DNA from 4 places in the Nonomuraea longicatena genome. Region 1 is predicted to be linked to each of the others. Evidence: riboswitches for the same ligand, from Rfam matches in the RefSeq annotation. Region 1 holds a riboswitch; each other region holds the start of a gene.
What was found. Region 1 has a riboswitch for thiamine pyrophosphate ahead of thiC (phosphomethylpyrimidine synthase ThiC). Riboswitches for the same ligand answer to the same signal wherever they lie in the genome.

Region 1 (5,293 bases):
CGCTCGTACCCCTCGAACCCGGCCCGCGCGACGACCAGGTCCTCCCGGTCCGGGGTCGAGCCGGTGGCGATCACACCCTGCCCCGCGCGCCGTACCGGGCCGAGATAGCGGCGGACCAGTTCCCCGATCAGCCCGTACGGCGGAGCGGGCGCCGGCAGCGGCGTCCGCGCGGCGGGTGCCTCCTTCAGGTCGGCCACGTGCACGAACGCGCCGCCCGGCACCAGCATCCGCAGCACGGTCGCGGCCACCCGGTCCCGATCCATCCAGTGGAAGGAGGAGGCGAACACCACCGCGCGGAACTCTCCCAGCCCGGCGGGGAGGTCCTCGGCGCGGGCGCGCACCCAGCGCACGCCGGTCACGCCCCGGTCGGCGGCGTGACGCGCGGCCTCCGCCAGCATGCCGCCGTCCGGATCGAGTCCGACGGCCTCCTCGACCAGCGGAGCGAGGGCGAGCGTCACGTTCCCCGGACCGCAGCCGACGTCGAGCAGCCGTCCCCTGCCGTCGAAGCCGAGCGCCGCGCCGATCGTCTCCGCGAAGCCGGGGGCGTACGGAAGCCGTCCCCGCAGGTAGTGCTCCGCCGCCCCGGCGAAAAGGCTCTCATCCCACTGCCAGCTCATGCCGGTATCTCCCCCGTCGATGGCCGGCTCAGGCGAACTGCTCCAGGTATGCCTGGTACCAGGCGCGTTCCTCGGCCAGCAGGGCGTGCTCCCCCGTGTAGACGTGGTCGAACAGGTTCGTCACCGGCGGGTCGGGCATCGAGGTCACCCCCTCGCGCAACTCGGCCGCCAGCCGGTCGCCCTCCTGCCTGACCTCGGCGAAGAACGCCTCGTCCGCCATCCCCTCGGCCTCCAGGAACCGCTTCAGCCGGTCGATCGGGTCGCGGCGACCCCACTCCTCCACCTCGGCGGAGGGCCGGTAGCGTGCCGGGTCGTCGGAGGTGGTGTGGGGGCCCATCCGGTAGGTGTGCGCCTCGACGAAGACCGGGCCCGCTCCGGAGCGGGCGTGGTCGAGCGCCGCCCGGGTGACCGCCAGGCAGGCCAGCACGTCGTTGCCGTCCACCCGCACGCCCGGCATGCCGAACCCCTGCGCCCGCCGGTACAGCGGCGCGCCGGTCTGCCTGGCCGCCGGGTGGGAGATGGCCCACTGGTTGTTCTGGCAGAAGAAGACGACGGGGGCCTGGAAGACGGCGCCGAAGTTGAGGGCCTCGCTGACGTCGCCCTGGCTGGCCGCGCCGTCGCCGAAGTAGGCGATCACCGCCGACGGTTCCTTGTCCAGGCGCATGCCCATCGCGTACCCGACGGCGTGCAGCGCCTGCGAGCCGAGCACGATCGTGTACAGGTGGAACCTCTCCCGCTGCGGGTCCCAGCCGCCGTTGGTGGTGCCGCGCATCACCGCCATCAGCGACAACGGCGGCAGGCCCCGGCACCAGGCCACGCCGTGCTCGCGGTATGACGGGAAGACGTGGTCGTCGTGGGCGAGCGCGCGCCCCGAACCGATCTGCGCCGCCTCCTGCCCCAGACTGGGGATCCACAGGCCCAGTTCGCCTCGGCGTTGCAGGGCGAACGCCTCGTGGTCCATCCGGCGTACCAGCGCCATGTCGCGATATAGCCCGCGATACTGGCCCTTGGACAGGTTCACGTCGTAGGCGGGGTGGGAGATCCGCTCGCCGTCCGGGGTGAGCAACTGTACGAAATCCTCGTTCTCCACCTGGCCTCCTCTCAAGTCACGGTCACCTCCGGCCAGGTCGTGCGCCGAGACCTGACAGCTCCTCAGAGGGCGCACACCGAGTCGGCGGCGAGCAGATCGTAGACCTGTCCGGCCAGGTAGTGCCAGGTGATCCTGCCCGCGCGGCCATCGTGCCAGTCACCTGATGCGGATTACGGTCGAACCCGCCCGCCGGCGACCGACGGTCCAGGGGCGGGTGAGCACGGTGCCCGTGAGCGTCACCCGGCCCGTGCCATCGGGTACCCGTCTCGTTCCTGATCCGCTCGCCGGGTGACTATCCCAAGCGGGGCGGCACGGGTTAAGGTCGGGGACGAAAAGATCGCGGGGGTCCGGCGAACCGGGCTGAGATCGCGGCTGAGACGGCCGCTGACCGCTGGAACCTGACCGGGTAATGCCGGCGTAGGGAGAGATCGAGTCGTCATGACCGACAATGCGATGACGCCTGCCCGTAAGACGTACCTGCACGGATCGCGCTCGGACCTCCGGGTACCGATGCGGGAGGTGCCGCTCAGCACGGGCGAGGCCGTGGTGCTTTACGACACCTCGGGTCCGTACACCGACCCGGACCACGACGCCGACGTACGGCGCGGCCTGCCCCCGCTGCGGGCGGCCTGGATAGCCGAGCGCGGCGACACCGTCGCCTACCCCGGCCGCGCCGTACGCCCGGAGGACGACGGCCGCCGCACCGGCGACCCGCTGCGGCACGCCGCCGAATTCCCGGAGCGACCGCCGCGCCGGGCGAACGGCACGGGGGCGGTGACGCAGCGGGCGTACGCGCGGCGCGGCGAGATCACCCCCGAGATGGAGTTCGCGGCGCTCCGCGAAGGGGTCGCGCCGGAGGTCGTCCGGGCCGAACTGGCGGCGGGCCGGGCAGTGCTGCCCGCCAACGTCAACCATCCGGAGATCGAGCCGATGGTCATCGGGCGCGCCTTCCTGGTGAAGGTGAACGCCAACATCGGCAACTCGGCGGTGGCCTCCTCGATCGAGGACGAGGTGGCCAAGATGACCTGGGCCACCCGCTGGGGCGCCGACACGATCATGGACCTGTCGACGGGGCGGGACATCCACACCACCCGCGAGTGGATCCTGCGCAACTCCCCCGTCCCAGTCGGGACGGTGCCGCTCTACCAGGCGGTGGAGAAGGTCGGGGGCGACCCGGCCGAGCTGACCTGGGAGATCTTCCGCGACACCGTGATCGAGCAGGCCGAGCAGGGCGTGGATTACATGACGGTGCACGCCGGCGTGCTGCTGAGGTACGTGCCGCTGACCGCGCGCCGCCGTACGGGCATCGTGTCACGCGGCGGTTCGATCATGGCGGCCTGGTGCCTGGCACACCACCGGGAGAACTTCCTGTACACCCACTTCCGGGAGCTGTGCGAGATCTTCGCCGCCTACGACGTGACCTGGTCGCTCGGCGACGGGCTGCGGCCGGGCTCGATCTCCGACGCCAACGACGAGGCCCAGTTCGCCGAACTGCGCACCCAGGGCGAGTTGACGCGGATCGCCGCCGAGCACGACAACCAGGTGATGAACGAGGGCCCTGGGCACGTGCCCATGCACAAGATCAAGGAGAACGTCGACCTGCAGCGCGAGTGGTGCGACGACGCGCCGTTCTACACGCTGGGGCCGCTGACCACCGACATCGCGCCCGGTTACGACCACATCACCTCGGCGATAGGCGCGGCGATGATCGGCTGGTACGGCACCGCCATGCTCTGCTACGTCACGCCCAAGGAGCACCTGGGCCTGCCGGACCGCGACGACGTCAAGGCCGGAGTGATCGCCTACAAGATCGCCGCGCACGCCGCCGACCTGGCCAAGGGCCACCCCGGCGCGCAGGCGTGGGACGACGCGCTGTCGGACGCCCGGTTCGACTTCCGATGGGAGGACCAGTTCGACCTCTCGCTCGACCCGGACACGGCACGGGCCTTCCATGACGCCACGCTGCCCGCCGCACCCGCCAAGACCGCGCATTTCTGCTCGATGTGCGGCCCGCACTTCTGCTCCATGAAGATCACCCGGGATGTGCGGGCGTACGCGGCCGAGCGCGGCCTGGACGACACCGACGCGCTGGCCGAGGGGCTGCGTGAGAAGGCCGCCGAGTTCGGCGCGTCCGGCGGCCGCATCTACCTGCCGGTCGTGGGCGAAGACCGGTGACCCTGCGGGTCTCCGGCGGGTCCGCCGGGGACCCGTCCGGGCCGGTGGCAGCAGCCGCTCGTACGGCACCGCACGGCTCGCGCCCCCACCGACGTCAAGCCGGGGCAGCGCTGTGGGCCGCTGGGGACGAGGTGCCGACGGTGATCGCGGTGGTTCAGCGCACCTCGTCGATGCGGACGAGGTTGCCCGCAGGGTCGCGGAAGGCGCAGTCGCGGACACCGTACGGCTGGTCGGTCGGCTCCTGAACGACCTCACCCCCTTTGTCCTGCACGCGGGTGAACACGCCGTCGAGGTCGTCGGTCGACAGGACCACGCAGGCGAAGCTGCCCTTGGCCATCATCTCGGCGATCGCGCGACGCTCGTCGTCGGTGATGGCAGGGTCGGCGAACGGCGGCTGCAGGACGATCGAGGTGCCGGGCTGCCCCGCCGGGCCGACGGTGATCCAGCGCAGCGTGCCGTACCCCACGTCGTTGCGGACCTCGAACCCGAGCGCGTCGCGGTAGAAGGCCAGCGACACGTCGGGGTCGTCATAGGGCAGGAAGGTCTTGTGAATGCTGAGGTCCATGGTCAACAGCTTAGTTGACCTGCGCTTTCCGGCTTCTGACCGGCCGGGTCACGCGTTTCGCCACGCACGGCGGCATGCCCGCCGTCGCCCGCGCCGCCTCACGCCGGTAGACGCTGGGCGGCACCCCGACCAACTCGGTGAAACGCGTGCTGAACGTGCCCAGGGACGAGCAGCCGACCGCGAAGCAGACCTCGGTGACGCTGAGGTCGCCTCGGCACAGCAGCGCCATCGCGCGCTCGATGCGCCGGGTCATCAGGTAGCTGTAGGGCGATTCGCCGTAGGCGAGCCGGAACGCGCGGCTGAGATGCCCCGCCGACATGTGGGCCTCGCGGGCGAGCGCCTCGACGTCGAGCGGCTGGGCGTACTCGCGGTCGATGCGGTCGCGGACGCGACGCAACCGGGCGAGATCGCGTAGGCGCTGGTCAGTGACGGGTTTGCTGGTCACCTGTGCATCGTACGCGGTCGCACCGACAATTCCTCCGCCCGCTCCTGAGCGGCCATCACCTCGTCGCCGTGTCCGAAGGCCCACGCGCCGAACGCGTCGATCGTGCCCCCGCTGGCGTCCGCCGGGCCGATCGCGAACTGAGCCATTGGCAGATCGCGACCGGCCGCGAGGTGACGGGTGCGCCGAGGTCCGGGTGCGCGATCGACGCCGCCGCCGAGGCTTTCGCCGGCAGCCGGGCCCTGCTCGCGCCGCGGGCACCTCGTCGAAGTCGCTATCAGCGGCGTCGCGGATGTTCCTCATCGGATTGATCGCCGCGTTGTTGACCACCACGTCCAACCCGGCCAGGCTCCGGTCGACCTCGCCGAAGAGGCGCTGCACGTCCTCCAGGCGTCCCAGGTCCG
Region 2 (5,293 bases), on a different contig from region 1:
CCCGGGTCGCCGGTCGTCGCGAAGTCCACCCACGCCCGGTGCATCGCGTCGGCCAGCGGCTGCGGCGCCCCCGGCCCGGTCAGCCCCTCGCAGTGGCGCAGCGTGTCGAAGACGAACCCGAGCTCCAGCCCATGGCAGGCCCGCAGGTCCATGACCGGCGACGGCCAGGCGAACTCGTACACGTGCGCCTTCGGCGCCCGCCCCGCCAGCCGGGCGAGCGGCGCCCGCAGCAGCTTGTCCGTCGTCATGGCGCCGAGCACCTCACCGGGCCGCGCCCCGGCCCGCCGCGCCTGGTAGAGCCGCGCCACCCGGCCGGGGATGCGGTACTTCAGCATCGCTGCCCGCATCGCCGCCGCAGTGATCCGGTCGAGCGCGCCCGACGGCACGAACCACAGCCGGTACTCCTCCCGGTTGGCCCCCACCAGCAGCTCGACGGCCACCCGTCCGGGGTCGGACGGCACCACGACGTCGTCGGCCACGACGGCGAACCCCGGTTCGTCCACCAGCGGATTGTTCTTGCGCGTGACCTCGAACTGCGCTTCGAGCAGCCGCCGGCGATCGACGACGGAGAAGGACAGGGCCGTCGGCGGCACCCCCATCGCCCTGGCCATGGACCTGACGACCTTCGCCCCCCGCGCCCGGGACACCGTTCGCGGCGGGCCGCTCTGCAGGATCGCCCGATGGACCAGCCCCTCCGCCTTCGGGCTGGTCAGCAGCGCCGCCACGCCGGACTCACCGAACACGGTCACGTTGCCGGGGTCGCCGCCGAAGCGGGTGATGTTGTCCTGTACCCAGGTGAGCGCGGCGAGCTGGTCGAGCAGGCCCCGGTTGTCCGGCGCGTCGGGGAAGACGCCGAACCCCTCGATACCCAGCCGGTAGTTGATCGACACGAGCACGACCCCGTCGCGGGCGAAGGCGTGGCCGTCGTACACGGGCAGGCTCGACGAGCCGTTGCGCAGCGAGCCGCCGTGGATCCACACCATGACGGGCAGCAGTCCGTCACGGGACTGCGGGGTCCACACGTTGAGGTTGAGGCAGTCGTCGCCGGGGATGTCCGGATCGGGCAGCAGCCGGGAGAGGGGCGGGGGACAGGGTGGCTTGGGGGCGGTGGGGCCGTAGCGGGTGGCGTCGCGCAGTCCGGTCCACGGTTCGGCGGGTACGGGCGCCCGGAACCTGCGGGGACCGAACGGCGGCGCCGCGTAGGGTATGCCGAGGAAGACCGCGACGCCGTCCTCGACCGTGCCCCTGACCCTGCCGCAAGCGGTCCCCGCGATCACGTCCATACGGACGATGCTATGCCGCCCCAGGCAACGTTTACCCTGTCCCGCCCTGCGGGCGAGGCTGGGAGGATGGGGCGATGACGCCCGATGAGCTGGTGGCGTTCCTGCGAGCGCGGTGGGCGGAGGAACGGCAGGTCGCGACGGATGCCTCCCACCCGGGTTTCGAGCTGCCTCCGTCGGGCCACAAGGAGGCCGACGAGTACTGGTGCTGGTACTACGAGGACACCGACGAGCCGGTGCCGTTGCAGGAGGAGTCAGGGGAGCTTGCCCACTTCTGTTTCGACGGCGAGGGCAAGGACGGTCGGCGGCGGGCGCGGCTGCGCAGCCTCAACTGGTACGCGAAGCGGGCCACACAGGGCCGTCTTCGGCACATGGTGGTCCAGGCTGCGCTGGTGGACGTCGGTGCCGCAGTGCACATCGCACGGCACTCCCCGGGCCGCGTCCTGGCGGACATCGCCGCCAAGGAGCGGATCCTCACCCAGTACGAGGGCCTGCGGCAGCGCTGGGAGCAGGGCGAGGCGGCCGACGATGCGACGGTTGGGGCGATCGACGGCCTGGAGGAGGCCCTGCGCGCCCTTGCCGCCGCCTACGCGGAACCGGTGGCGTCTGTCGCGGCGTATGCCGACAAGTCGCTGTTCTGGAGTCGCCGATCGCCGCGTGAGCCGTGAAGTCTGATGCCCCGCCGGAAGGCCCGTGTCGAGTTCGGCCCGCTCAACCTGATTCCGGCATCGGCCAGGTCACACCCACTGCCGCGTGGGCCAGCCCTCCAGGCGCCAGGCGCTGTCCCAGAACAGCCACTCGTACTCGGTGGCCTGGACGAAGGCGGCCTTCATAGCCGCGCGCACCTGCTCGTCGGCGGCGTCCGCGAGCCGGTCGGTGATGCGCCGCGCGGTCGCGACGGCCTCGGCGAAGGCCGGGTCGGCATAGGTCGCGATCCACGCCCGGTAGGGGTGGGTGGCCGAGCTGCGCGACACCAGCGCCTCGCCGACGTCCTGGTACACCCAGAAGCACGGCAGTACGGCGGCGGCCAGCACCGGGTACGGTGCGGACAGCGCGTTCGCCTGCAGCCAGGAGGAATAGCCGAGCGCGGACGGCGAGGTCCGCACGCCCGACAGGTCGGCGGCGGTCAGGCCGTACTCCTCGATGTAGCCCTCGTGCAGGGTGCGCTCGGCGGCGATGGCGTCGTGCGCGCTGCGCGCCCAGAACGCGGCCTCCTCCGGGTCGTCGGCGCGCACGGCGGCGGTCGCCAGCGCCTTGGCGAACGACTCCAGGTAGCGGGCGTCCTGCACGATGTAGAAGGCGAACCGCTCGCGGTCGAGGCTCCCGTCGCCGAGGGCCACGTTGAACGGGTGCTCGTGGATGGCGCGCAGCAGCTTGGCGGTGTGCGCCCAGACGTCGTCGGTGAACACGACTGTCCCTTCGCTAGTCCGAACTAGATCAGGTTCGACGGGTGTGATCTCAGCCTTGGGTCAAGGCACCCCGCGTCGGTTTACTAACCCTATTATGCGATTTACGGTCTATCTCCGTCGGGGCGGGTGTGTGGGCGAAGAAGCCGGACATCGGGTGGAAGATCCCGTAGGCTGACCCGAGCATCGGGAGCATCACGGCAGGACGCACCGGTCCACACTTTTCGCCAAGGCGATGGGCGGTTACAGCGGCGATGAGCACTGGAGGCCGTCTTCCGGACGTGAACCCCCTGAGCCCGTGGCGCCTCTGCTTTCTCCTGGTGCTGGCCATCGCGATCTCCGTGGTGACCGGGATGAGGGAGTCACGGCCGATCGAACCGCCCTTTGCCGCGCGGATCGACACGGTCGAGGTGGAAGGACGAATCCTCCTCCTGCACGCGTTCACCTTGGAGACCTCTGAGGAATGCCTCAAGGCCGAGAAAGCGGAGGCGGCCGAGTCTGAGATGAGCGTGCGGGTCCGAGCGACACTTCGCGACATCTGTCCGACGCGTGAGCGCACGTTGCTGGAGAAGTGGCTGGAGGAGATCTGGCCGCGTTTCCACCTCGGCCATGGAGGGGGCGTCCCCATGTCCGTCACACTGGACCGGCCCCTGGGACACAGGAAGGTCATCGACGAGGAGGGTCGAGAGGTCCGGGTCTGCCCGATCGTGGGCACCCGGGTGAAGACCATGCGACGGTGCCTGATGTCGCGGAACCCGCTATAATGTGATCAATGGCCTGTGCCCGTGAGGGGCGGGCCATGCTGCGTTTCATGAGCTTTCCTGAGCAGTTCGAGCGCACGCGCCGGTTCACCGTCGGCCTTCCCACCGCCGTCACCAGAGACTTCTACCTTCGCGACGGCAGCCTGTGGTCGGGTGAGCGGGAGGTGGCGCGGGACGTCGGCTCCTACACCCTCGACGGCGGCGTCGCCGCCTTCGCCCGCGACGGCCGAGTGTGGACGGTGACCGCAGGCGGCGAGCCGCGCCGTCTGCCCACCGAAGAGCCTGCCGAGCGGCCCTACCCCGATCCCACGGGCCGCCGCGTGGCGTACGTGTGCGACGGCGCGCTGCGGGTGACCGGTGACGACGGTGATCGGCCGGTGGCCGCCCCCGACGGCCCAGAGGTCACTTTCGGGCTGGCCGAGTACGTGGCCGTGGAGTCGCTGGAGCGCGACCGGGGTTTCTGGTGGTCGCCGGACGGCGAGCGGCTGCTCGTGGCCCGGGTGGACACCGCGAAGGTCGGGCGCAGGCACCTGGCCGACCTGTCGGACCCGAGCCGCCCGGGAACCGCCGTGCCGTACCCGGCGGCGGGGACCGCCAACGCCGACGTCAGCCTGTGGATCACCGACCTGGACGGCGCACGCACACCTGTGGACACCCGGGGCATGGAGTACGTGACGGCGGCTGGCTGGGACGCCACCGGGCCCTACGCCGCCGTGATGCCCCGCGACCAGCGCCTGCTCCAGGTCCTCGCCATCGATCCGGACACGGGGGCGAGCCGGGTGCTGTCCGAACAGCGCGACCCCGCCTGGGTGACCCTCGTGCCCGGCCTGCCCGCCCGCACGGCCGCAGGCGTCCTGGTGACCGCGGAGGACCACGACGACACCCGCAGGCTCGTGTACGGCGGCGCCCCCGTCACCCCGCCCGGCCTCCAACTGGAGGAGGTCCTGTCCGTGGACGGCGAGAGCGTCGTCTTCAGCGCCACCGCCGAGCCCACGGAACAGCACCGGTGGATCTACGACCCGGCGGCAGGGCTGCGCCCGTACGAGAGCCCGTGGCGGGCGCCCTCCCGTGTCGAGCGGCCCGTCCTGGAGCTGCGCAGGGAACTGCTCAGGCTCGGCCCCCGCGAACTGCGCGCCGCCCTCTACCTGCCCAGCGGGCACGACGGCGGCCCGCTGCCCGTGCTGCTGGAGCCGTACGGGGGGCTGGGTCTGCGCAAGGTGCTCGTCCGGCCGAACTGGTGGGACTACGTCTCGCAATGGTTCGCCGAGCAGGGCTTCGCGGTGCTCGCGATCGACGGCAGGGGCACGCCGGGCAGGGGTCCGGCGTGGGAGCGGGCGGTTCACCACGACATCGCGGGCCCGGTCCTGGACGACCAGGTCGAGGGCCTCATGGCCGCCGCCGCGCTCCGCCCCGAGCTCGACCTGAGCCGGGTGGCGATCAGGGGCTGGTCGTTCGGCGGTTTCCTGGCCACGCTGGCGGTGCTGCGCCGTCCGGACGTCTTCCACGTGGGCGTCGCCGGCGCGGGAGTCACCGACCAGCGGATGTACCACACGTTCTGGCGCGAACGCGATCTCGGCCACCCGGACGAGCATCCGGACGCCTACGAGCGCTGCTCGACCCTGCTGGAGGCCGGGTCGCTGCGCCGTCCGCTGCTGCTGGTGCACGGGCTGCTGGACGACAACGTGCACCCGGCCAACACGCTGCGGCTGTCGTCCGCGCTGACGGCGGCGGGACGTCCGCACGAGGTGCTGCTGCTGCCCGGCGCCGGGCACCGCGTGGACTCGGCGCGGCTGCTGCGCCACCAGCTCGACTTCATCCGCCGCAATCTGTCAGACCAGCGCCCGTA
Region 3 (5,293 bases), on a different contig from region 1:
GGCGGAAGGACGCTGCTCGCCCGTGCCGTGCGCACCGGAGCCCGGCATCGAGTGCGACATGCGGGACGCGGGCGGCGTCGTCGTGCGCGGCACCAGCCGATGCGCCTCGACCGCCGCCACCAGCATCGCGGTCGCGTCGGCCGGACGGTTGTCCGGGTCGCGCTGGGTCGCGTGCGCCACCAGTCCGTCGATCAGCTGCGGCAGCTCGGCCACCAGCGAGGACGGCGCGGCCACCGTGTCGTGGACGTGCCGGTAGGCGACCGACATCGGGGTCTCGCCGTCGTACGGCTGCTGGCCGGTGACCAGCTCGAACAGCATGATGCCCGCGGCGTACACGTCGCTGCGCACGTCGGCGCCGCCGGTCGTCACCTGCTCGGGCGACATGTAGCCGATCGTGCCGATCATCACGCCGGTGCGGGTCTGGTTGGTCGCCTCGATCGCCCGCGCCAGCCCGAAGTCCACGACCTTGACCCGGCCGTCGGCCGTGAGCAGCACGTTCTCCGGCTTCACGTCGCGGTGGACCATCTGCGCCTGGTGGGCGGCGCCGAGCGCCGCCAGCACCGGGATCAGGAGCTCCAGGGCCTCGCGGGCGGGCAGCCTGCCGCGCTCGCGCAGCACGTCGCGCAGGGTCTTGCCGGGTACGTACTCCATCGACAGGTAGACGACGTCGCCGTCGGTGCCCTGGTCGAAGACCTGCACGACGTTGGGGTGCGACAGGCTCGCCACGGTCTTCGCCTCGCCGATGAACCTGCGGACGAACGAGGGGTCGTCGGCGAGCGAGCGATGCATGACCTTCACCGCGACGGTGCGGTCGAGCCGGACGTCCAGAGCCAGGTAGACAGACGCCATACCGCCCTGGGCGATCCGGGACTCGATCCGATAGCGCCCATCGAGCAACCGGCCGACCAGGGGGTCCGAAGTCGTCGTGTCCACCCCGCCGAGTTTACGGTCGTTTTCCCGCCGGAGTCGCCTGACCATGTCTATCCGCGTCCATCCGTGCCCACCAGCGCCCGCCCGTGCCCACCAGCGCCCGCCTGTGCCCGCCCGTGCCCGCCCGTGCCAGGGTCCGGACCGCCGGAGGTCACCCCACGGGTGGTGAGCTGGCCTCGGCGTAGCGGCGGCGGGGGATGCGGCCCGCCGTACGTGCCATCCGGCCCGCCTCGACGGCCGCGCGCATCGCCGAGGCCATCAGCTCGGGCCGCCGGGCCCGCGTGACCGCCGTCGCGAGCAGCACCGCGTCGCAGCCGAGTTCCATCGCCAGGGCCGCGTCGCTGGCCGTGCCGATGCCCGCGTCCAAGATCACCGGTACCCCGGCGGCCTCGACGATGAGCTCGATGTTGTGCGGGTTCCTGATGCCGAGCCCGGAGCCGATCGGCGCGCCGAGCGGCATCACCGCCGCGCACCCCGCCTGCTCCAGGCGGCGGGCCAGCGCCGGGTCGTCGCCGATGTACGGCAGCACCACGAAGCCCTCGGCGACCAGCCGCTCGGCCGCGTCGAAGGTCTCGATCGGATCGGGCAGCAGCGTGCGCTCGTCGGAGATGACCTCCAGCTTGACCCAGTTCGTGCCGAGCGCCTCGCGCGCCAGCCGGGCCGTCAGCACGGCCTCGCCCGCCGTGAAACAGCCGGCGGTGTTGGGCAGCACCTTGATGCCGCGCTCGCGCAGCACGTCCAGCACCGACCCGCGCGCCGCCGGGTCGACCCGGCGCATGGCCACGGTGGTCAGCTCGGTGCCGGAGGCGGCCAGCGCCTGGTCGAGCACCTCCAGCGAAGGCGCCCCGCCGGTGCCCATGATGAGGCGGGAGGAGAACTTCTCGCCGCCGAGCAGCAGCTCATCCACCTTGCACCGCCGTGAGAACCTCGATCCGGTCCCGGTCGGCCAGCGGCGTGCTCTCCCACGAGCCGCGCGAGACCACCTCGTCGTTCACCGCCACCGCGACGCCCGCGGTGGCGGGGGTCAGCCGCCGGACGGCCTGCGCCACCGTCGTCCCCTGCGGGACCTCGTGAGCGGCCCCGTTGATCGTCACATTCACGCTGTCACCCTTTCCCTGTCTCCCTTTTCCCCGGCTCCTCTTTCCGCGTCTCCCCTTTCAGGGCTCCTCTTTCCGGGTCTCCTCCGTCTGGGCCCCTGGTCTTCGGACGGTGGCCGTCGCCGGGCGGCGGGGGTCGCAGACCGAGGCGAGGTCGTCCTCCTCGCCGAGGAGCAGGGCGGCGGTGAGCGGGGCCAGCAGGACGCCGCCCCTGTGGTGCCCGGTGGCGAGGTCCAGTCCGGGCACGCCGCTCGGCCCGATCAGCGGCAGGTTGTCCGGCGTCCCGGGGCGCAGCCCCGCGCTCACCTCGCCCACCTCCAGCTCGGTGATGCCGGGCACCAGCTCGCGGGCGTCGCGCAGCAGCTCGTACAGCCCGCCCGCGGTCACGCGGGTGTCGAAGCCGAGTTCCTCCTGCGTCGCCCCGACGACGAGTTCGCCGTCGCCGCGCGGCACCAGGTAGACGGGCTGCCCGTGCACCATGCCGCGCACGCACCTGCCCAGCAGCGGCCGGGGCGAGCGCAGCCGGACGATCTGGCCCTTCACCGGGCGGACGGGCACGTCGGCGAGATCCCGGCTCCAGGCCCCGGCCGCCAGCACCACCCGTTCAGCGGCGAGCACGCCGGAGTCCTCCAGCAGGACGCCGCGAACGGTTCCCCCGGCGCCCGTCTCGATGCCCGTCCCAGTGCCCGCCCTGGCCGTTGTTCCGGTCCCTGTTCCGGCTGCTGCCCTGGTGCCGGTCTCGCTGCCTGTCCCGGTGTCACGGACGAGTTCCAGCACGCGCTCCCTGACCACCGGGACGCCCCTGCGCTCCAGCGCGGCCAGCAGGGCGGAGGTGACACGGCGCGGATCCACCCAGGCGTCGCCGGGGGCCAGCAGGCCGCCGCGTACCGAGGGCGCGAGCATCGGCTCCAGGCGGCGGCACTCGCGGCCGGTCAGCCGCTCGACCCGCAACCCCAGCTTGTCCATGAAGCCCGCCAGCTCGTCGAGCGCGGCGAGATCGTCCGAGCCGAACGCCACGTCGAGGGTGCCGTCGGTGCGGTAGTCGAGGCCGTCGGAGCCCCCATCGCCGCCCCTGTCGCCGCCCCCATCACCGCCCGCACCACGGGCCCCGTCACCGGCGCCTTCACCGGCCCCGCCGCCGGCCGGTAGCCCCGCGTCCTCGCGGAGCTCCGCGGCGAAGGCGGGCCAGCGGGCGAGGGAGGCCGCGCCCAGCCGCAGCAGCGGCTCCTCGGTGTAGGTGACCTCGCTCACGGGGGCCAGCATCCCGGCGGCCGCATGGGAGGCGCCGGAAGCCGGGGCCGGGTCCACGACGGTGACGACGCGTCCCGCCCTGGCCAGGCGCCAGGCGACGCTGAGCCCGACGACCCCGCCGCCGACGATCACGTCCATGTCCGCTCCCTTCGCCGGCATGATCCGGATCAGGTGTCTTGCGGTCGAAGGCCCGTCCCGCCTTCCTCTCAGCCCGGTCATCGGCCGGACTCCCGCGCGTCTTACGACCCCCAGCCTACGACCTTTCTCCACACAACTCCCAAATGCCCCTTTGTTCGCCGCCGCCTGAGGGCCCGGCCGCCGCCGCCGAAGGCAGGACAGCAGCCGAAGGCAGGAGAGCAAGGGGGCGGTCGGGGCAGGGCGCGGCGGGTGAGTACCTTCGAGGGAGTCGAGAGCACGGCTGGGCGTGGACACGGATAGGGTCGCTTTGTGGATCATGTGATTGTGGTGGGGGCGGGGCTCGGCGGAATCCGCAGCGTCGAGGCGCTCCGCAGCAGGGGCTACGAGGGCCGGATCACGCTCCTGGGACAGGAGCGGCACCGGCCGTACGACCGGCCGCCGCTGTCCAAGGCGGTGCTGCTCGGCGACAGCGACTCCAGCTTCGTCGACACCGACCTCGCCGCGCTGAACGTCGACTTCCGCCCCGGCGTCGTCGCCAAGGGCCTGCGCGAAGGGATCGTCGAGACGACCGAGGGCGAACTGGCCTTCGACGGGCTGGTGATCGCCACCGGCTCGGAGCCGATCACCCTGCCCGGTGACGGGCAGCAGCACGTGCTCCGTACCCTCGACGACGCCCACGAACTGCGCGCCCGCCTGGTGTCCGGCGCCCACGTGGCGATCATCGGCGCGGGCTGGATCGGCGCCGAGGTCGCGACCGCGGCCCGCCGGGCCGGCTGCGAGGTCACCGTGATCGAGGCGGCCTCCGCACCGCTCACCCACGCGCTCGGCGCCGAGCTGGGCGCCCGTACCGTCCCCTGGTACGAGGGCATCGACCTGCGCCTCGACACCATGGTCAGCGAGGTCGTCGAAGGCGGCGTCGACCTGGTCGGCGGCGGCTTCGTCCAAGCGCACGTCGTGGTCGTCGGCATCGGTGCCAGGCCCGCGCTGGAATGGCTCGCCGGCGCCGACCTCGACCTGCACAACGGCGTCGTCACCGACGAGCATCTGCGCGCCTCCATGCCCGGCGTCGTCGCCGTCGGCGACTGCGCCAACTGGTGGTCGCGCCGCTACGGCACCCGCCTGCGCGTCGAACACTGGGACACCGCGCTGAACTCGCCGGACACCGCCGCCGCCACCTTGCTCGGAGAGGACGCCGTCTACGACCCGGTGCCCTACTTCTGGTCGGAGCAGTTCGGCCACATGGTGCAGTACGCCGGGTACCACCCGGCGGGCACGAAGACCGTGCGGCGCGAGGGGACGAGCTGGTCCACGGTGTGGCTCGACGACGCCGACCGGATCGTCGCCGTGGTGGCGGTGGACCGTCCCCGCGACCTCGTCCAGGGCCGTAGACTCATCGCCGCAGACGCCGTTCTGGACGTGGATCGCCTGGTAGATCCAGATGTCGCCCTACGGGACTGTGTTGTTTGAGCAAGCGCGGCATGTGGTAGTTGTGGTTTCGTGACGCTTTCTGTTGCACAGATCGACCGGGAGACCGAGCAGCTCGTAGACGAGTGGCTCACTCTCCCCCAAGTGGCCGCACGCCTGGAGCTCAGCATCGGGCGGGCCAAGCAACTCCTCAAGGACCACAAGCTCCTCGGCGTGAGACGAGGCAGTGGCGGGCCCCAGGTGCCCGCTGTCTTCCTTGACGGAAACGACGTGATGAAGGGCCTGCCAGGCACACTCAACGTGCTGCAGGACGCCGGTTACGACGACGTCGAGTCGTTGCGCTGGCTCTTCACCCCAGACGACTCCCTGCCTGGCTCGCCCGTCGATGCCATCAGGGCGGGTCGCCACACGGAGGTCAAGCGGCGTGCCCAAGCCCTCGCTTTCTGAAGCGC
Region 4 (5,293 bases), on a different contig from region 1:
CGCCCGCCGGCGCGCTCGGCGGGCTGACCGTGACCGCCGTGGCGCGCCACGGCAAGTTCCTCGACCTCGACTGCGACGGCCTCCACCTGGTCATCCACCTGGCCCGCGCCGGATGGCTGCGCTGGAAGGACGACCTGTCCGGCGCCAAGCCCGTACGGCCCGGCAAAGGCCCGCTGGCCGTCCGGGTGCGGCTCGCGCCCGACGACACCGGCGCGGCGCCCGGGTTCGAGCTGACCGAGGCGGGCACCCAGAAGCGGCTGGCCGTCTACGTCACCCGCGACCCGCAGGAGGTGCCGGGAGTGGCCGCGCTCGGGCCCGACCCGCTGGCCGACACCTTCACCGTGGACGTGCTGCGCGGCATCGTCGGCGGCAACCGGTCGCAGATCAAGGGGCTCCTGCGCGACCAGAAGGTGATCGCGGGCATCGGCAACGCCTACTCGGACGAGGTGCTCCACGCGGCCCGGATGTCACCGTTCAAGATCGCCGCGACGCTGACCGACGACCAGGTCGCCGACCTGCACGCGGCCATCGTCGCCACGCTGGCGGAGGCCGTCGAGCGGGCGCGGGGCCTGGCGGCCAAGGATCTCAAGGCCGAGAAGAAGTCCGGCCTGCGTGTGCACAATCGCGCGGGGCAGCCCTGCGACGTGTGCGGCGACACGATCCGCGAGGTGTCCTTCGCCGACTCCGCGCTGCAGTACTGCCCGACCTGCCAGACCGGCGGCAAGCCGCTGGCCGACCGGCGGATGTCGAAGCTCCTGAGATAGCCCCGTCAGGCCACGAACGGGGGCTGCCCGGTCTCGCTCACCATCGGGCGCTTGGCGGCCTCCCAGGCGTACATGCCGCCGTCGATGTTGACCGCCTCGCGGCCCACGTGGTTGAGCCAGGCCGCGGCATGCGCGGACCGGCCGCCGACGCGGCACACGACGTACACGGCCTGTCCGGCGGGCACCTCCTCGACCCGCGCCTGCAGTTCGCCCATGGGGATGTGCACGGCCTGCGGCGCGTGCCCCGCCACCCACTCCTCCTGCTCGCGCACGTCCAGCAGGTAGCCGTCGTCAGGGACGTCTTTGGCCTCGATCTCAGGAACGGTCATTTCCCCATTCTCCCAGCACCGGGCACCTGAACCGCCCCCGCGAGGACCGGCGGGCTTCATTGCGTCGAGGTTCAGAGCGGGCGCGGTGTGCTCTCCGGGCCGATCGTGACGCGCGGCTTGAGTTCCGCTCGCGGAGGCTCCTTCGACCATGCGGATACCCGAAGAGAGAATGGCGTCGTGACCGATCTCTACGCGGTAAGGGTGCTGGCCGTCGCCCCGGCGCACCGCCGCATTCAACTGCGGGTAACCGCCTTCAACCCGGACGTCTGGCACTGGCCGCTGCCCGACAAGAGCTTCTTCCTCCGTGATCTGGAAGAGGACGGGACCGTACTGGACCTGCTTGACGACGAGGACGACGGAGTGGATCGCGACTTCGTCGAGAGTGTGGAGCGGACTGCGACGCGCAACTACCCCTTCACAGTGGCGGCCGAAGAGCGGCTGTCTGAAAGCGGCAGGGGATTTCCCCGGGAGAGCGAGGGGCCGTTCAACCAGATGTCCCCTGAATCCGCTGCGGCTTTCCTCCGATGCGAGGAGATGCGCGTCGGGGCGGATTACGACGTGGTGGTCACCGACTCACGGCTGATCGCGCATCTGAAAGCCGGCGATTGGTGGCGCACCGCCGCTTACCCCGGTATCTAGTGCGGTGACCACATTCGTTCACCGGCTCGGCGCGAGCCGTACGGCTCGCGCCGCGTGATGACCTGCTCCACTGTCGTAACGGCCCAATAGAGACCGACAGTTGGAAGAGCGCATGGCTGAGCCCGTCAGAGCCCGGCGATCAACCGACGCCGAAGGCCAGGCGCTGCAGATCCGGGTCCGCAGAGCTCTGATCATCATGGCGTCCGCCAGTGGCACCACCCCCGCCCGTCACCCCGACGTGCTGGCCGAGCAACGGCGAGAACGCACCCGGGTCCGCAGTGAGAAACAACGCCGATGGGGTCGCCCCCGGACCTGAGCCGCGTGATCAGCAAACCCAGTGAACGTTCGTGGTCACCGCCTAGCCGGAGAACCTCTTCGCGAGGTCGCGGGCCCATTGCGCGGCCTTGGCCGCCTGGTCGCCGGTGAAGGGCGTACCTGGCCACCGGCTCAGATGCTCCACCTGGTCGGCCCAGCTCAGGTGTTCCCGGTGGGCGTGTTCCCGGCAGGCGAGGCAGGTGACGCTTTCCGGGCGGGGAGAGGTCATCGCGTAGGGCACCTGGAGGCCGCAACCGGTGGTGACGACGCTCGGAGAGTCGGGCACGAGGCCCAACGTCAACACCATCGCGTTGCGGCCACCGGCGCTGGCCTGCATCACCTTCTGGTCGACGTGGATGTGCGGGTCGATCTCGCTCAATTGCGTCCGTACCTCCGTCCGAGTCGTCCAGGAATCAGACTAATGCGGTGACCAGTCAGGTTCACCGAGTGGTCAGGCTGCTCGTGGCTGACATTCGCTGTGGATGCGGGCTCGGGTCACGGGCCAGGCAGCCAGCCGGATTCCGCTCCAGCGGGTGAACGAGCACCCGGGCGTGGCAGGAGCCCTAGCCGGCGTGTCGCCGACCCGGCGAACGTGTCTGGCCACCGCACTAGACACCCAAGGGTGGCCGAATGTGGATGTATGGGGCATCATGGGGGCCGCGAGCCGGGGATGCCCGGATCTGAACATCAACTCGACGCGGGAGCTTGGGGCAACCAGGCTGAGAGGGCGACTACGGCTGTCGCCGACCGCATGAACCTGTCCGGGTAATGCCGGCGTAGGGAGTGTGCGCGATGACGCGTGTCGCCGACGATCCGCACCACGCGGAAGTCCCCCTGACCCTGGAGGGCGCCCCGCCCAAGACCCTGGGCGTCCTCGACCAGGGTGCGCTCTGGGCCAACCTCGCGGTCAGCCTGCTCGGTTTCTCCGGAGCGCTCCTCCTGCTCAACCCCCTCGGCGACGCCCCGCTGAGCCTGGCCGCCGCACTGACCGCGACGGTCGTCGGCAGCCTCATCGGCACCACGATGGTCGGCCTCGCCGCCATCCCCGGCACCCAGACCGGCCGGCCCGCGATGGTGCTGCTCAGAGGGCTGTTCGGCGCCAGGCTGTCGTACGTCCCCAGCGTCCTCAACATCATCCAGATGATCGGCTGGGGCGCGTTCGAGCTCTGGGTGATCTCCCAGGGCGCCATGGCCATCTTCGGTGACGCGGTGCCGTACGCGGTGTGGGTGGTCGCCGCCGGGGTCCTCACCGTCGCGATGACGATCTGGCCGCTGGGTGCGGTGCGGGTGTTGCGCAGGTACGTCACGATCGCGGTGATCGTCGCTCTCGTCTGGTACGCCGTGGACTTCCTGTCGAAGGCCCCGCCGCACACGGGCGGCGACTGGAGCGCCTTCGCCCCCGCCGTCGACTACGTGATCGCCCTGTCGGTGTCGTGGGTGCCGATCGCCGCCGACTTCGCCCGCCACTCGCGCTCCAGCCGCGCCGCCTTCACCGGCGTGGTGGGCGGCTACACGCTGGCCCAGGTCGCCTGCCTGGGCCTCGGCGTGTACGCGGTGGCCATGGCGGGCGCCGCGGCCGTGACGGCCGACGGCACGGCGGTGTTCGGGCCGTTCGTGGCCGCGCCGCTGGGCGCCCTGTTCTTCGCGGTGCTGGTGCTGCGGGAGACCGACCAGTCGTTCGCCAACGTGTACTCGACGACGGTCTCGCTGCAGAACCTGATGCCGCGCGTGGACCGGCGGGTGATCTCCGTGGTGATCGGCGTGGTGACGACGGCGATCGCGCTGGTCGTGGACGTGACCTCGTACGGCGCCTTCCTCGGCCTGATCGGCGCGGTGTTCGTGCCGATGTTCGCGGTGCTGGCGGTCGACTACTTCCTGCTGGGCGGCAGGACCCGCTGGAACACAGAGGAGGACGCCCCGGCCCGCTGGTCGATGCTGGTGCCGTGGGCGCTCGGCTTCGCCGCCTACTGGGTGACGACCGGTACGCCGACGGTGGAGGCGTGGGACCGGATCTGGCTGCCGCTGCGCGAGGCGGTCAGGCAGCCGTGGATGAACGGCGCCCTCGGCGCGGCGATCGTGGCCGTGGTCGTGACGCTGGCTATCGGCGGCCTGAGGCGCGGTTCTCGGGACGGTTCTCGGCGCGGTTCTCGACAGTGAGCAGCCGTTGCTTGGCGGCCGGCCCGCCGGCGTAGTCGCCGAGCCCGCCGTCGCTCTGCACGATGCGGTGGCAGGGCACGATCACGCAGACGGGGTTCTCGGCGAGCGCGTTGCCGACGGCCCGCATGGCGCGCGGCCGTCCGATGCGCTCGGCGATCTCGCCGTACGTCGTGGTCGTCGCGTACGGCACCGCCATCATCTTCTGCAGGACCGTCCGCGCGAACGGCGTGGCCAGCGCGAGGTCGACCGGCGTCGTGAACGTGCGCAGCCGGCCGGAGAAGTAGGCGTCGAGCTCGCGCCGCACCGGGTCGAGCCGGCTGGCGTCGGGCCCGATGAAGGAGCCGACCTGCCTGACGACCCGCTCGAACACCGTGTTCTCGTCGCCGAAGCTGCAGGCCACGACGCCCCGGCCGGTCACGGCGAGCACCAGCCTGCCGACGGCGCCGTCGTAGGTGCCGAACGCGATGTCGGGAGGGCTCTGGCCCTGGTATGTGGCCGACGTCACTCTGAGCAGGGCATCGAGGTCGCCGCTCGACATACCCTCACCTACTTCACCGCCATGAAAGCTCGTGACCGCAGCGTATCGGACGGATCGCACCACGAAAGCACACCACCGCGTGCACTATGGAAAGGTGGGAGAGGACAGGGCCGAAACCCGCGCCGGCGTTGACGACGCCTTGGCCACCGCTGTGCTCGCCAGCGCGCCGGACGCCGTCGTCGTCCTCGATCGCGACCAGACCGTCCTCGCGTGGAACCCGGCGGCCGAGCGGTTGTTCGGCTGGACGGCGCCGCAGGTGGTGGGCCGCAGGGCGCCGATCGTGCCGGCGGAGCTGACCGCCGAGCACAACGCGGTGCTCGAACGGGTGCGCACCGGCGGTCAGGTCTCGCTGCTCACCAAGCGCTTCCGCCGCGACGGCACCCTCCTCGACCTGCGGGTCGACACCAGCGCCCTGCGTCAGGGCAGTGCGGTCGTCGGCTACGTGCACATGCACCATCCGGTCCAGCGCGACCAGCAGGCGGACGACCGGGCGGCCCAGCGTGCCCGCCTGGTGCGCAGGCTCACCGACGTCGTCGGCGACATCAACGCCG

Region 2: it holds a riboswitch for thiamine pyrophosphate, as region 1 does, so the genes downstream of both, tenA (thiaminase II) here and thiC (phosphomethylpyrimidine synthase ThiC) in region 1, are expected to answer to the same signal.
Region 3: it holds a riboswitch for thiamine pyrophosphate, as region 1 does, so the genes downstream of both, ABD120_RS18120 (FAD-dependent oxidoreductase) here and thiC (phosphomethylpyrimidine synthase ThiC) in region 1, are expected to answer to the same signal.
Region 4: it holds a riboswitch for thiamine pyrophosphate, as region 1 does, so the genes downstream of both, ABD120_RS37595 (purine-cytosine permease family protein) here and thiC (phosphomethylpyrimidine synthase ThiC) in region 1, are expected to answer to the same signal.

What each region holds. Positions count from the first base shown of each region.
Region 1 is NZ_BAAAHQ010000023.1:373,908-379,200, reverse strand. It holds gene ABD120_RS22955 (class I SAM-dependent methyltransferase) at 1-617, opposite strand, end outside; gene pdhA (pyruvate dehydrogenase (acetyl-transferring) E1 component subunit alpha) at 646-1,707, opposite strand; TPP riboswitch at 2,037-2,150, shown strand; gene thiC (phosphomethylpyrimidine synthase ThiC) at 2,146-3,882, shown strand; gene ABD120_RS22940 (VOC family protein) at 4,037-4,447, opposite strand; gene ABD120_RS22935 (helix-turn-helix transcriptional regulator) at 4,458-4,892, opposite strand; gene ABD120_RS22930 (hypothetical protein) at 4,889-5,038, opposite strand; partial or broken gene ABD120_RS39865 (SDR family oxidoreductase) at 5,160-5,293, opposite strand, start outside.
Region 2 is NZ_BAAAHQ010000004.1:269,827-275,119, forward strand. It holds gene ABD120_RS06555 (carboxylesterase/lipase family protein) at 1-1,283, opposite strand, end outside; gene ABD120_RS06560 (DUF6221 family protein) at 1,358-1,948, shown strand; gene tenA (thiaminase II) at 2,018-2,689, opposite strand; TPP riboswitch at 2,677-2,772, opposite strand; gene ABD120_RS06570 (hypothetical protein) at 3,007-3,450, shown strand; gene ABD120_RS06575 (S9 family peptidase) at 3,498-5,293, shown strand, end outside; gene ABD120_RS06580 (hypothetical protein) at 5,277-5,293, opposite strand, start outside.
Region 3 is NZ_BAAAHQ010000017.1:72,656-77,948, reverse strand. It holds gene pknB (Stk1 family PASTA domain-containing Ser/Thr kinase) at 1-933, opposite strand, end outside; gene ABD120_RS18130 (thiazole synthase) at 1,082-1,837, opposite strand; gene thiS (sulfur carrier protein ThiS) at 1,830-2,030, opposite strand; gene ABD120_RS18120 (FAD-dependent oxidoreductase) at 2,088-3,416, opposite strand; TPP riboswitch at 3,406-3,522, opposite strand; gene ABD120_RS18115 (NAD(P)/FAD-dependent oxidoreductase) at 3,726-4,883, shown strand; gene ABD120_RS18110 (Rv2175c family DNA-binding protein) at 4,914-5,288, shown strand; gene thiE (thiamine phosphate synthase) at 5,266-5,293, shown strand, end outside.
Region 4 is NZ_BAAAHQ010000056.1:73,362-78,654, reverse strand. It holds gene ABD120_RS37620 (Fpg/Nei family DNA glycosylase) at 1-764, shown strand, start outside; gene ABD120_RS37615 (rhodanese-like domain-containing protein) at 770-1,093, opposite strand; gene ABD120_RS37610 (hypothetical protein) at 1,271-1,732, shown strand; gene ABD120_RS37600 (hypothetical protein) at 2,091-2,426, opposite strand; TPP riboswitch at 2,735-2,847, shown strand; gene ABD120_RS37595 (purine-cytosine permease family protein) at 2,840-4,204, shown strand; gene ABD120_RS37590 (methylated-DNA--[protein]-cysteine S-methyltransferase) at 4,146-4,742, opposite strand; gene ABD120_RS37585 (ATP-binding protein) at 4,837-5,293, shown strand, end outside.